DNA from 4 places in the Pseudoxanthobacter soli DSM 19599 genome. Region 3 is predicted to be linked to each of the others. Evidence: riboswitches for the same ligand, from Rfam matches in the RefSeq annotation. Region 3 holds a riboswitch; each other region holds the start of a gene.

Region 1 (2,192 bases), on a different contig from region 3:
GATGGTCGCCTCCGCGTCGGCGATGTCGCGTGCCGTGTCGAGCGCCTCGAACCGCATCATGCCGGCATTGTTGATCACGACATTGAGGGCGGGGTGTTCGGCGACGATGCGCCGGGCGAAGTCCGCGATCGCCTCGCTGCTGTCGATGTCGAGCGTCATCGCGCTCATGTTCGGCCGGCCGGCGATGGCCGACTCGAGCGCCTCGGGGCGGCGGCCGGCGACGATCACCGAATTGCCGAGGTCGTGGAAGCGGTGGGCGAGGGCCTCGCCGATGCCGGAGCCGCCGCCGGTGATCAGGATGGTGTTGCCGCTGAGCTTCATGGCTCGCTCTCCTGTTGGGATCGGGGTCCCTTAATTGACGTCGCCGCGCTCCGCTGGAAAGAAGGCACCGGAAAGAATTATACTTACCTGAAAGAGAGTGATACGGGCTCTGGCCCGGTCGTCGACACGGGGAGGCGGGGCCGTCTCCCGCGATGAGGGAGCCGCTTCATGGCCGGCATGCCTTTCGACCAGCGCACCATCGACGCTGCCCGCAGGATCGCCGAGCGCGTGCCGCCGTCCGAGGTCGACCCACGGGTCGAGGCGCTGGTGACGGAGCTGATCGGCCGCGTCGCCGACAAGTGGACCATGCTGCTTCTGGAGGTTCTGGCCGAGCACGGCGAACTGCGCTTCACCGCGCTCGCGCGCCTCGTGCCCGGCATCAGTCAGAAGATGCTCACCCAGACGCTGCGCCAGATGGAGCGCGACGGGATGGTGACGCGCACCGTGCATCCGGTCGTGCCGCCGCGGGTGGAATACCGCCTGACCGACCTCGGCGCGAGCCTCGGGGCGGCGTTCTGCGGCGTGTGGATCTGGGCGGAGGAAAATCTCGCCCGGGTGGAAGCCGCCCGCCGCGCCTTCGATGCGGGCTGATGCCGGCTCTTTCCCGGCCGTTTCGGCGTGAACGGAGGCCTGTCGGGCCGGGCTGCGTCGCCACGGCCGTTGACTCCGTGCACCGGATGCCCGAACCCTGCCCGGGCGCATGGTGTTCCCCGGCGGTCAGGCGCCGCCGGAGAATGAAACGGGAATGGGGAAGGAACCTGCGTTCCGGGCCCCAACCGCCCCCGCGACTGTGAGCGGCGAGTGTCTTTCCATCGTGCCACTGGGAGCCGAACGGGCATCCGGGAAGGCGGAAAGGCGTGACGACCCGCGAGTCAGGAGACCGGCCATTGCGCATGTGTCCAGCACGCCGTCGGGTGAGACGGCAAAGGAGAGACCCATGCATATCGAACCCGGCCTCGTGGCCGACGGCAAAATCTGGCTGAGCTACGTGACGGCGGCCGCCGCCGGCGGCTACGCGCTCAATCTCGCCTGGCAGGGGGTGCGCGAGCGCGGCCCGCTGTCCGTGATCGGCCGCAGCGCGGTCGCGACCGCGCTCGTCTTCGCCTTCTTCGAGGTGCTGCCGCACTATCCGGTTGGCGTTTCCGAGGTGCACCTCATCCTCGGCTCGACGTTGTTCCTGATCCTCGGCGCCGCACCCACCGCCATCGGCCTCGCGCTCGGCCTCCTGATCCAGGGCCTGTTCTTCGCGCCGTTCGATCTGCCGCAATACGGCATGAACGTCACCACGCTGCTGGTGCCGCTGTTCGCGCTGTCCGCGCTCGGCCGGCGCATCATCGCTGCCGACACGCCCTATGTTGAGCTGAAATACCGTCAGGCGCTGGCGCTTTCGACGTCCTATCAGGCCGGCATCGTCGCCTGGGTGGCGTTCTGGGCCTTCTACGGCCAGGGCTTCACCGCCGAAAACGCCGCCTCGATCTTCTCGTTCGGCGGCGCCTACATGCTCGTCATCATCGTCGAGCCGCTGGTCGATCTCGGCGTGCTCGCGGCCGCCAAGTCGCTGCACAGCCTGAAGTCGCTGCATCGCCTGAAGGGCAATGCGCTGTTCGAGCGCCGGCTGTTCGAGCCGGCCTGAGGCCGGCGGCCGTTCCGTTCGGGTCGTTGCGATCCGAACGGAACGTGCCAGCCGACGAAGACAGACGCCCGAGAGGCGGCGGCTCAGGCCGCCGCCTTTTTCGTCAGCGCGGCGCAAGCGGTCTCGATGCGGCGGCAGGCCGCCCGCAGGGTTTCCGTGTCCACGGCATAGGCGATGCGGATATAGCCCGGCGTGCCGAATGCCGATCCGTGGACCACGCCGACATGGGCGGCTTCGA
Region 2 (2,192 bases), on a different contig from region 3:
ACGGCGTCTACAACGTCGTGACGGGCACGGGTCCGGTCGTCGGGCAGGCCATCGCGGAACATCGCGACGTCGACATGATCTCGTTCACCGGATCGACCCGCACCGGCGAAGCGGTGCTTAAGGCGAGCGCGAGCAATTTCAAGAAGGCGAGCCTCGAACTCGGCGGCAAGAATCCGCAGATCGTGTTCGCCGATGCCGATCTCGACGACGCGGCCGACGGCGTCGCGTTCGGGCTCTGCTTCAACGCCGGCCAATGCTGCGTCAGCGGCAGCCGGCTGATCGTCGAGGAGACGGTGGCGGAGAGATTCCAGGCCCTCGTGCTCGACAAGCTCTCGCGGATCAGGATCGGCGACTGCCTGGACCCGGAGACGCAACTCGGCGCCATCGTCTCCGACCAGCAGTGCGAGAAGATCCTCGGCTACGTGAAGCTCGGCGAGGAGGAGGGTGCGACGGTCGCCTGCGGTGGCAACACGGTGGCGGTCTCGGGCGGGCGCTTCATCGCGCCGACGCTCCTCACCGGCGTGCGCAACGACATGCGGGTAGCGCGGGAGGAAATCTTCGGGCCGGTGCTTTGCATGATCACCTTCTCGACAGCCGGGGAGGCGCTGGAGATCGCAAATGACTCGCCCTACGGCCTCGGTGCCAGCATCTGGACGAAGGACATCGACAAAGCGCTGCGCGCCATGCGCGGCGTCCAGGCCGGACGGACCTGGGTGAACACCACGATCGCCGGCGGCCCCGGGCAACCCGTTGGCGGCTTCAAGCAATCGGGGATCGGCCGGGAAGGCGGCCGGATGGGTGTCGAGGAATACACGGAGGTTAAATCCGTCCACATCGCCATCGGCAAGCGGAAGCACTGGGTGACATAACGCGCGGGCCCGGGCGCCTGCGATAAGGACAGGCGCCCGGCCCTGCCTCACGCTCTTCATCCATGGCGACGCCCTGGAAACCAGCGGTGAGAGAGGGTCCGGTGGATATCGCGTTCCAGATGTTGATTTTGATTTCGTTTTAGACGCTATATCTAGGCGTCACGGTCCTTCGGACATGGTCCGAAGGCTAAGAGGGAATCCGGTGGGTCCGCAGAGCGGACGATGCCGGAGCTGCCCCCGCAACTGTAAGCGGTGAGCCAACCGTCCATTTTGCGTCACTGAAGCCCGTGCGCTTCGGGAAGGCCGGACGGAAGCGACGACCCGCGAGCCAGGAGACCTGCCGTGACCTGAAGTTGCAACGTCCTCGGGCGGGGTGTCCCGGTGGATCGCTTGGATTGCGATCGCCGCGGCACGCGCCCGCGGCAGCGCGTCTTTGTGCATCCGCTCGGCCTTTGCCCCCATAGAATGGGGTTTGAAGCCGATGTCGCTCATCGTCGAAACCATCCGGCCGGAAGTCGGGGCCGGGAATAGAACGCCGGCCAGTTCCGGGCCGCACGGCGCGGAACCGGCCTTTCAGGTCATTCGTCGCAACGGCGCCGTGACGCCGTTCGATGCCTCCAAGATCACCGTCGCCCTCACCAAGGCCTTCCTCGCGGTCGAAGGCAACACCGCTGCCGCCTCGCGACGGGTCCACGACATCGTGGAAGACCTGACGGCGCAAATCGTTGCCAGCCTGACCCGTCGCTCCGGCACCGGGCGCACCTTCCATATCGAAGACATCCAGGATCAGGTGGAACTCGGGCTGATGCGCTGCGGACACCACAAGGTCGCCCGTGCCTATGTGCTCTACCGCGAGGAACGCGCGCGGGAGCGCTCAGCTGTCCGCGCCGCCTCGGCCACGGCCGCGCCTGCACTTCGAACGAGAAACGCGGACGGGACGCTTTCACCACTCGACGAGGGGCGGCTCGGCGAACTGGTCCGCGAGGCTGCGGACGGGCTCGAAGGCGTCGACGTCGTGACGATTCTCGCCGAAACCCGCCGCAACCTCTATGACGGCATCGGCGAGGATGAACTCGCGCTCGCCCCGATTCTTGCCGCCCGCACGCTGATCGAGACGGAGCCGAACTACGCCGCGGCGAGTGCCCGGCTCCTAAACGACCGCCTGCGGCGCGAAGCGCTCACGTTCCTGAGCGGCCGACCGGACCAAGCGACCCAGGCGGAGATGTCCGTCCGCTACGCGGATTATTTTCACGCCTATCTCCGGCGCGGCATCGTTGCGGAACAGATCGACCCAGAGCTCGGCCGGTTCGATCTCGCCCGTCT
Region 3 (2,192 bases):
AGACTGCCGAGCAGCACCCAGAACAGGAAGCTCGTCAGCGTGACCGTGACCACGAACTGGTGGACGAGCGATTCCGGCACGTTGGTCGCCTCGTCGAGCATCGCCGGCGCACCGACGACATGGGGCGCGACGATCAGCACGAGGCCGAGGACCGCCGCCCACGGTGTCCGCTTCAGGAGGACCAGGCCGAGCCCCGCTGCGGTGGCGACGACGGTTCCGATCCACCACGCCTGCCGCGGCCCGAGTTCGGACGCCGGCATTCCCGGCAGTTCAGGCGGCAGGCCGAGGCCGGGGGCGACCATGAACACCACGAAGCCGGCGAGGCCCCACAACAGGCCCTCCCGCCACGTCACGGCCTTGCCGCGCAGCGCGAACGCCGCGCCGAGCAGAAGGGAAAAGCCGATGGCGGTCAGGATGTTGGCGGCGGCTGTGAAGGCATTGCGTTCAAGGCCGGGGCTTGGCTCCCAGGCTTCCGCGCCGTGGTCATGGCCACCCTGTCCCTGCCCTTCGTGGCCTTGGGCATCATGGCCCTCAGCACTATGGCTATCGGCCATCGCAACGGGCGCGGCGGCTTCGGCGGCCTGTTCATAGACCTCGCCGCGCAGGATCAACGGCACGACGCCGAAGTGCTGGATGGCGGTCACGATCAGGCCCACCACAAGCCCGGCCGCGACCGCCGTGAAGACGATCGAACGGAAAATCGACATCTGCGCCTTGCCTCAGTGGCAGGGGAAGGCGTTGGCGTGGCGGGTGTCGTGCGCGGCGTTGTGGAAGGCCTCGACGTGGGAAAAGCCCACGGTGCCGAGGATCAGGATGCCGAGCAGCACGGCAAGGCCGGCCTGGACGGCGATGCTCAGCGAGGTCGTCGCCGGTGCCGCGGCACCGGAGGAAGTCTGATGGAAGGCCATTGGCTCTCTCCTCATGGCAAATGCAGAGACAGCCGGTTGAGGAGAGAGAGGCCACATCGTGCACCGGAAGCCGCTAAAACCAGCCTTCGGTGCCACCCGCGACGCACTCCGGACACCCCGCCCGGTCGGTGGTTTCTGACGTCCGGCAGGTCTCCTGGCTCACGGGTCATCGCCCGCCATCAGGCCTTCCCGGCACGAATGCCAGTGGCCGTTTCGCGATGGCGGGCTCGCCGTTCACAGTTGCGGGGGCAGCCGCCGCTGGGGCTCCGGCAGGCGCGAGGCCTGCCTCTTCCCTTCGGCGTTCCCTTTTGATCCTTGCGGAACCGGTCGTCGCCGTCACGTTACCGCATCGGACCGAAAAGTGGGACCCGTTTTCGGGAAATCCGATGCGCAGCCAGAACCGGGAGCATTGGACCGAGAAGTGGGAGCCAGCTTTCGGAAAAAGGCGACGCCGCAAGCCTCGGCCCGCCCGCTCTACTGATGAGCGACGCAGCGCGCCTGGGTCGATTTCGACAGGGTGCCGGTCGTGAAGTCGAACGTGGCGCGGATCTCGATGGCCGGCGTCAGGTCGTTCTTCTTGATCTCGGCGAGGTCCTTGCAGTTCTGCTTGGTCGGCTTCTGCTCGGTGCTCATCCAGAACGAGGCGCTCTTGCTGTCGGCGTCGAAGTCCTCCTCCGAATAGCCCGCCGTGAACACGCGCGCCTTGCGGCTGAGGTCGTAGATCAACAGCGTCCTGTCCGGGCCGGTCCCGTCGTCGATCAGCAGGTACTTGCCTTCGAGCCGCAGCAGATAATAGGCGTCGTCGTCCTCGCCGTCCTTGGAGCCGATCACGAAGTCCGACTTGCCGATCTTCGCGTTGCAGGCCGCCTTGGCGCCGGCAGCGTTGTTTTTCACGATCAGCCGCTCGCCGACCGAGTCCTGCCGTTCCACCGCAGCGACGAGATAGAGGCTGTTGGAGGCGCAGTGAACGGCGGGGGCGGCCTGCGCGGGGGCCGAAATCGCGAACGGCGCCGCCAGGAAGGCCGACAGCACGGCGAGCTTCTGCACTTTCATCTGTAAGCCTATAATTTCGCTGGCAAATATATCGGACGGCGCAGTGTAGGCCGCCCCGTTCACGCTGGCAATCGCCGGCACGGGGCGCCCGCGCCCGGTCAGGGCCTGCGGCCCCACTTCGCCACGCAGGAGCTGGCGCCGCCGTCCCGGCGGTTCTCGCCGGCCAGGGCGGCCCGGATGTCGCGGCTGTCCAGATGGAAGTTGGCCTCGGGCGCCAGCGTGCGGCGCGCG
Region 4 (2,192 bases), on a different contig from region 3:
CGGTTCGGTTTTCGCCGAACGGGCCTCTTCCGAGTTGACCTCGGCCGTCCAGGCCTCCCAGCCGGCGCCGAGGGCGGTCAGCTCGCCGTCCGAATATGACATCACCACCACGTCGCCCGGCGTCTGGCCGAGATCGACGGCAGCCGTCATCTCGTCGAGGCCGCGGGCGGTGGTGGCGATGAGGTGCATGATGCCAGGGGCTCTTTGCCGGGGGTCTCTTTGCCGGTCTCTCGGCGTCAGCCGGCGAGGGCGCGCGCGACGGCGTCGCGGTCGAGCCCCTTCAGGCCGATGACGACGAGGCGGCCGTCGCGTGCCTCGCCCGCCTTCCACGGCCGGTCGAAATGGTGGCCGACGCGGGTGCCGACGCCCTGGACCACGAGGCGCATCGGCTTGCCGGCAACCGAGGCGAACCCCTTGACGCGAAGCGCGGGACCGGCCGCCGCCGCGGCCGCCACGCGCCGGGCGAGGTCGGCCGGATCGGACACCTCGCCGATCGGCAGGGCGAAGCTGTCGAACTCGTCGTGGTCGTGGTCTTCCTCGTCGTCGTGATGGGTGCGGCGGTTCTCGATCTCGTCTTCCACCCCGACGCCGAGGCCGAGCAGCGCGGCGGCCTCGATGCGGCCTTCGGCGACCGGCACCACGGCGACCGGACGATCGACGCCACTCTCGGCGAGCGCACCGTCGATGGCGGCGCGGGCGCGGGCCAGGCCGTTCTCGTCGAGAAGATCGGTCTTGGAAAGAATGATCAGGTCGGCGCAGGCGAGCTGATCCTCGAACACCTCTTCCACCGGATCGTCGTGGTCGAGCGAGGCATCTTCGGCACGCTGGCGGGCCAGCGCCTCCTCGTCGGCCGCCACCTTGCCGTCGGCCAGCGCCGCGCCGTCGACCACCGCGACGACGCCGTCGACCGTGACCCGGCCGCGGATTTCCGGCCACTGGAACGCCTGCACCAGCGGCTTCGGCAGGGCGAGGCCGGAGGTCTCGATCAGGATATGCTCCACCTCGGGGCGGCGCGAGAGGATGGTCTCGATCGCCGGGGCGAACTCGTCGGCCACCGTGCAGCACAGGCAGCCGTTGGCGAGTTCCACCACGTTCTCTTCCGGGCAAGTCTCGTCGCCGCAGCCCTTGAGAAGTTCGCCGTCGATGCCGACGTCGCCGAACTCGTTGACGATCACCGCCAGCCTGCGGCCGTGGGCGGTCTCAAGCACGTGGCGGATCAGCGTGGTCTTGCCGGAGCCCAGGAAGCCCGTGACGATGGTGCAGGGAATGCGCGCGAGGGTTTGCATGGACATCCTTCGGATCGCACCGGGCCAGCCGCCGATGAGGCGATCTTGTCGCGAGGTGCGTCAAGGACCGACGCCGGTTGCGAGGCCGGCAACCACCGAGCCCGAACGTCCAGCCGTCGTCTGCATCCCGAGGCACCCCGCCCGGCACGCATCCCGATCGTTCGGCCGGCGGCAGGTCTCCTGGCTCGCGGCGTTCCGGCGATCCGGCGCATGACGCCGTCCGCCGCCCCCCGCCGCCTTCCCGGCCGCTCCACCTCTAAAGAGATGGCACTAACGCCAGTGGCATCTTGGCGAGGGCTCGCCGCCTACAGTTGCGGGGGCAGCTGCGGCATCGGACAGCACCGCTGTCCAGACCGCATTCCCTTTTCACCCGGAGGCTCTCGCCCACCGGGACCGTCGGCAAGGCCACTAAGGCGCCACCGGCCGGCCTTGTCAACGCACGCGCGCGCCCGGCAGCCTTGCGCCGGGCTGCGGCGCCTCGCCCGCGGCCCGGCAGCAGGGTATATTTGACACATATTTGTGGCTATCATCGCCGCCACGCCAATATCGAAGGAGCCCTAGGTGTTCCAATTCAAGCCCGGCAAACGGCAATCGGTTGAAGACTTCTCGGCGGTCCGCAAGGAAGTCGAGGCGAACTACAAGAACGTGGTTCTGGTCTTGCAGGGAGGCGGCGCACTGGGGTCGTATCAACCGGGCGTCGCGGAAGTCCTGTCCGAAGTCGGTCTCGACATCACCTGGGTCGCGGGCATTTCCATCGGCGCGATCAATTCCGCGATCATCGCCGGCAACCCGCCCGAGCGGCGCATAGACCAGTTGCGCGCATTCTGGGACCTGGTCACGAGCCGGGTGCAGTGGCCCTTCATCCCCTCGGGCGACGCCGCGCGCAGCATGTTCAATCAGCTGTCG

What was found. Region 3 has a riboswitch for cobalamin ahead of BUF17_RS01040 (CbtB domain-containing protein). Riboswitches for the same ligand answer to the same signal wherever they lie in the genome.
Region 1: another riboswitch for cobalamin. It lies ahead of BUF17_RS17270 (energy-coupling factor ABC transporter permease); the one in region 3 lies ahead of BUF17_RS01040 (CbtB domain-containing protein).
Region 2: another riboswitch for cobalamin. It lies ahead of BUF17_RS11935 (ribonucleoside-diphosphate reductase subunit alpha); the one in region 3 lies ahead of BUF17_RS01040 (CbtB domain-containing protein).
Region 4: another riboswitch for cobalamin. It lies ahead of cobW (cobalamin biosynthesis protein CobW); the one in region 3 lies ahead of BUF17_RS01040 (CbtB domain-containing protein).

The regions. Positions count from the first base shown of each region.
Region 1 is NZ_FRXO01000008.1:32,017-34,208, reverse strand. Features, by position in the region: gene BUF17_RS17280 (SDR family oxidoreductase) at 1-321, opposite strand, end outside; gene BUF17_RS17275 (winged helix-turn-helix transcriptional regulator) at 499-912, shown strand; cobalamin riboswitch at 1,006-1,225, shown strand; gene BUF17_RS17270 (energy-coupling factor ABC transporter permease) at 1,259-1,954, shown strand; gene BUF17_RS17265 (pyridoxal phosphate-dependent aminotransferase) at 2,038-2,192, opposite strand, start outside.
Region 2 is NZ_FRXO01000004.1:386,128-388,319, reverse strand. Features, by position in the region: gene BUF17_RS11940 (aldehyde dehydrogenase family protein) at 1-869, shown strand, start outside; cobalamin riboswitch at 1,015-1,228, shown strand; gene BUF17_RS11935 (ribonucleoside-diphosphate reductase subunit alpha) at 1,351-2,192, shown strand, end outside.
Region 3 is NZ_FRXO01000001.1:248,454-250,645, reverse strand. Features, by position in the region: gene BUF17_RS01045 (CbtA family protein) at 1-707, opposite strand, end outside; gene BUF17_RS01040 (CbtB domain-containing protein) at 720-908, opposite strand; cobalamin riboswitch at 1,036-1,251, opposite strand; gene BUF17_RS01035 (hypothetical protein) at 1,383-1,961, opposite strand; gene BUF17_RS01030 (hypothetical protein) at 2,060-2,192, opposite strand, start outside.
Region 4 is NZ_FRXO01000002.1:333,551-335,742, forward strand. Features, by position in the region: gene cobN (cobaltochelatase subunit CobN) at 1-189, opposite strand, end outside; gene cobW (cobalamin biosynthesis protein CobW) at 237-1,286, opposite strand; cobalamin riboswitch at 1,440-1,699, opposite strand; gene BUF17_RS05965 (DUF3734 domain-containing protein) at 1,848-2,192, shown strand, end outside.